Regions from separate parts of the Ruminiclostridium josui JCM 17888 genome, predicted to be linked through region 2. Evidence: a T-box and tRNA genes for the amino acid it is inferred to sense, from the RefSeq annotation. Region 2 holds a T-box; the other holds one or more tRNA genes.

Region 1 (2,468 bases), on a different contig from region 2:
TCCTGGCTTCGGAGGCCAATCTTATCTGCCTCACTCTACAAAAAAGATTTCAGACTTAAAAAACATGATGTTAAGAAATGCACTTGAAGTAGATATTGAAGTAGATGGAGGAATTGATGCCAACAATGTAAACATCGTAACAAAAGCAGGTGCCAATGTAATTGTTGCAGGTTCCGCCGTTTTTAAACAAGATGATGTTGGAGCAGCGATAAGGATTTTAAAACTGAATTCTTTTAATAGAAGTGCATTGTAATTCTTATACTGGCCGGAGGTAAAATGAAAGTTGTTTGTGTTTGTAATGGCTCAATCAGTAATTATGACAAAATAAAAAAATACATACTGGCATCAGATTATATAATTTCTGTAGATGGAGGGGCCGGCCACCTAAGGGAAATGGGGGTTAACCCTGATATTCTTATTGGTGACTTTGATTCTGCAAATTCTCAGGATTTGAATTATTATGTAAATAGAGGCATAAATGTATCAAAATTCCCTGTGGAGAAAGACATGACTGATTCCGAGCTTGCTATTGAAAAGGCATTGGAATTGGGAGCCCACGAGGTGGTATTAATAGGGGCTTTGGGTACACGAATTGATCATTCCTTTGCAAATATTATGCTTCTGAAAAAAATGCTAGATATTGGTCTCAGAGGCTCTATTGTAGACGAAAATAACGAAATATATATGTTTAATTCAAGTTTCTGCCTTAGTAAAAAAGAGGGCCGAAAACTCTCCTTGATTCCTATAACAGAAAAGGTTACGGAGGTAAGTACAAGTGGGTTGAAATATCCACTTGTTAACGCAACAATGACTTTAGGCACTTCATGGGGAATTAGTAATGAATTTGAGGAAGAAACCGCTAAAATTACCATCGGAAGCGGAATTTTGCTTGCATGTCTGTCAAGTGATTAATATGCCAATTGTATAGTAAAAATGTGGTTGCCAATAGTAAAAAAACATGTTAATATTTGATTGAGCACGTAATTAGCGTGGGGCATTAGCCCAGATGGGAGCGCAAGCAATCCGGTGTGCATCCCCAAAAGAAAAAGATAATCACAAAATTTTTATAGAATTGGAAAGTCGTATAAATACTAGGCTTTCCATATAGATGGGGGTATAACTCAGTGGGAGAGTGCAACACTGGCAGTGTTGAAGTCGAGGGTTCAAGTCCCTCTATCTCCACCAAAAACTACAAGGCCAAAGTCTTGTGGTTTTTTATTTTAATAAATCGGATACTTGATTATATGCATTACTGAAAAAAGATTATTCTGTTTGGCAAGCAATATTTACAAAACTCATTTACAGATTAAAAATCATGGGCTATGGAGTTAAACCAGTAAATACAAGCGGAATGGAGGAAAATTGGGATACTGAAAATATGTGTAACCAAAGAAGGAAAAGAATTGTGTGATCAATTGTTAGAAGAAGCAACTGAGTATGCTTCAATAATAGCAAAATCAAATAAGCGTCTGGAGGGAGCAGACACTTGTTTGATTAAGTACCTATTTTTTTAAATAACTACTATTTACCCATCCACAAATCCATTCTAAATTTCCACTAGAATTAAAGACATAAGTCCAATCTTTATATGTATACCAAATCTCTACTGTAGAACCTTTTGGTATAGTATACATCCTAGAGTAATTTGTCCCAGGACCTTCTCTTAAATTTAGGTTATCAGTAGTTTTCCGACTGCCTGAGACACGTTTAACCCCAACAGCAGTATATTTTAAGTTAATCCAGCCATCACAAATCCGGCCATCATATATATAGCCCCAATCTCCACTAGTTTTAGAAATTGATACAACTTCTCCAGGTGGTAGCTTACCGACCACTTTTGATGATGTATTCGGTTTCTCTCTAACATTTAAATTGTATCCAGGATCCGTTAAGACAACTCTATAAGTAACGTTAGCAGCAGTTGCTACTTGGGGAATTGCTAAAAAGCAAATACATATTACAGATAAAAATACCTTAAATTTTGATAAATTCTTCATAATTTATCCTCCTAAATATGACAATTTCCCTCTGCAAAATATTAGCATCTGTGATGAAAAATGTCAAATGATTGAATTTGCAAATGCAAAATACAATAAAGGCAATTTAATTCAAAATAGATTAAACGACATGGCAATTCCTCTTGCTATAAATGTAGTAAAAATATTAAAGCACATTAATCAAATTGAGGCTTATTAATTCCCTAATAATTTTGGTTACCGGTAGCATTTACATAAATTAAATGAGAAAGGAGGATGAGCATGAAATTAATAAATCCAGTTGAAAGAGATGTTTCTACATTTAAAACACAGGCTAATTTGCCCTGTAGTTGTACTTGTGTTGGGAGTGTATTAGTTCAAGATGCAAGTAATGGTGCAGGTATGTTTTAGATTATTTAAATGAGATCAAAGACTCGCATTGGAACAAAGCCTTTCATGCGAGTCTTTGCTAATAGTTTTATTTATTTGAAT
Region 2 (2,468 bases):
GTCACCTTCTTGGGCGTTATCAACGATATCCCCATCTTTTACAAGGTACAGTATTTTTGACTGACATTCTGTTTGCTCGTACCCAAGGAAAGTTGTTTTTTGACTTTTATCCAGTTTGTCAAAAACACTGTCAGACCACGCTGATGTGTCTTTGCTGTTATGAGCATCTCTTGCTTTCTTCCTCTGAGCATCCATTTCCTTTTTGAAACCGTCTTCGTCTATCCCCAGACCGTTTTCTTCTGCAATTTCCCTGGTCAAATCAAGTGGGAATCCATAGGTATCATGGAGTTTGAATACCATTTCACCTGGTATTACTTCCTGCTTTTTTGCTTTTATTTCATCTATGAATTCATTGAGAATAACTATTCCCTGATCAACAGTTGCTTCAAATCTTTCTTCCTCTATTTTTATAACCTTTTTAATATACTCAGCCTTTTCAGCAAGCTCAGGATAAGCTTCCTTAGACTCATTTATTACAACCATAGCTACATCATAAAGGAAGGGCTTGTTTATTCCTAAAAGTCTGCCATGTCTTGCAGCTCTTCTCAATAGCCTTCTTAAAACATAGCCTCTGCCTTCATTGGACGGCAAAACTCCATCACAAACCATCATTGTTGTACTTCTAATGTGGTCTGTGACTACACGTATGGATATATCTGTTTTCTCAGACTTTTTATATTCAACTCCTGCTGTTTTACATATATAATCCAGTATATTCCACACAGTATCCACCTCAAAGAGGTTGTCAACATCCTGTGAAATACATGCAAGTCTTTCAAGGCCCATTCCAGTATCAATATTAGGATGAGCAAGTCTTGTATAGTTACCTTGTTCATCTCTGTTAAACTGTGTAAAAACGTTGTTCCAGAATTCTACGTAACGGTCACATTCACAACCTACCTTGCAGTCAGGGCTTCCACAGCCTTTTTCAGGCCCTCTGTCAAAGTATATTTCCGAACAAGGACCGCAAGGGCCTGTACCATGCTCCCAAAAGTTGTCCTTTTTGCCCATTCGAACAATTCTCTCAGCAGGCAAACCTACAACCTTATGCCATATATCAAAAGCTTCGTCATCGTCCTCATAAATTGTTACCCATAACCTGTCAACAGGCATTTTAAGGTCTTCAGTTACAAATTCCCATGCCCATGGAATAGCTTCGTTTTTAAAGTAATCTCCAAATGAAAAATTACCCAGCATTTCGAAATAAGTACCATGGCGGGCTGTTTTTCCTACATTTTCTATATCAGGTGTTCTTATGCACTTTTGACAAGTTGTTACTCTTTTTCTAGGAGGCTCTTCTTGTCCTGTAAAAAATGGTTTCAACGGTGCCATTCCTGAGTTAATAAGCAAGAGGCTAGGGTCATTTCTAGGAACTAAAGATGCACTGGGAAGCCTTAAATGTCCTTTACTTTCAAAAAACTTTAGATAACGTTCTCTTAATTCATTCAATCCTAGTTTTTGCATTTATGTTCGTCCTTTCAAATATATTGGTCTTAAATTTAAAAAGTTTTTTCAATAAAAAACTCCCATCCCCAAATAAAGGGACGAGAGATATCTCACGCGGTACCACCCTAATTCCCCCAAACGGGGGCTCTTAGTCAATCCACAATAACGCCGTGGGTACGTCCATCCTTTTTACCGGACAGAAGCTCCGGAAACTGCTTCGTAAAATGCTCTGCAAGAACTCGCACCAACCGTTCTCTCTCTTTAGTCAGAAAACATAAAACTACTTCTTCCCTTCATTGCCATTCTTGATAAAATTATATACAATCTTATATTCCAGTGTCAAGGATTGCAGTAAAATTAATCCTTGTTAGTGCCGGTTATAAAGTCTACCAGTTCAGTAGGCGAAGACAGCAATATCTTTCCGCCGCATGCTATTAATTCCTCTTGCTCCCGGAATCCCCATAATACACCTGCTGCCAGCATGCCTGCCCTGTTAGCCGACTCCATATCACCGCCTGAATCTCCAACATATATTGTCTTACTCGGTGCAACTCCCAAACTTTCAGCCGCTTCTGTCAGTGAAGCCGGATCCGGCTTACGTGGTATTCCATCTCTCTCACCAAAGACTACGTCAAAATACTCACATCCAAATAACTTTTCAACAATTTCATTTGTGGGTTTGTGAGGTTTGTTTGAGCAAACTCCCATTTTTACCCCTGCTTTTTTTAGATTATCCAACATCTCATGTATTCCATCATAAGCTCTTGTTTTATTTACATAATTTTTGTTGTATATTATACGATAATCCTGGAGTATCATATCAACGACGCTATCATCTGTTCCGCTGGGTGCAGCGTTTTTTATCAGGTTCCGTACTCCGTTTCCTACAAACTTTTTATATGAATCCGTGGGGTGAGTTTTGAATCCGTATTTATTTAAGACCTCATTGGCACTGTCAGCCAAATCTTCCAGTGAGTTTATAAGTGTTCCGTCCAAATCAAACAATATAGCTTTGTATTCCA

What was found. A T-box is a leader RNA that pairs with one kind of tRNA and senses whether it is charged. The one in region 2 lies ahead of alaS (alanine--tRNA ligase), so its partner is inferred to be a tRNA-Ala.
Region 1: it has a tRNA-Ala gene. The T-box ahead of alaS (alanine--tRNA ligase) is inferred to sense a tRNA for this amino acid. The anticodon was not compared.

The regions. Positions count from the first base shown of each region.
Region 1 is NZ_JAGE01000002.1:614,727-617,194, reverse strand. It holds gene rpe (ribulose-phosphate 3-epimerase) at 1-253, shown strand, start outside; gene K412_RS0119035 (thiamine diphosphokinase) at 277-912, shown strand; tRNA gene K412_RS0119030 (tRNA-Ala) at 1,111-1,185, shown strand; gene K412_RS0119020 (SH3 domain-containing protein) at 1,503-1,997, opposite strand; gene K412_RS22970 (hypothetical protein) at 2,259-2,387, shown strand.
Region 2 is NZ_JAGE01000001.1:260,366-262,833, forward strand. It holds gene alaS (alanine--tRNA ligase) at 1-1,464, opposite strand, end outside; T-box leader at 1,538-1,752, opposite strand; gene K412_RS0101295 (HAD family hydrolase) at 1,804-2,468, opposite strand, start outside.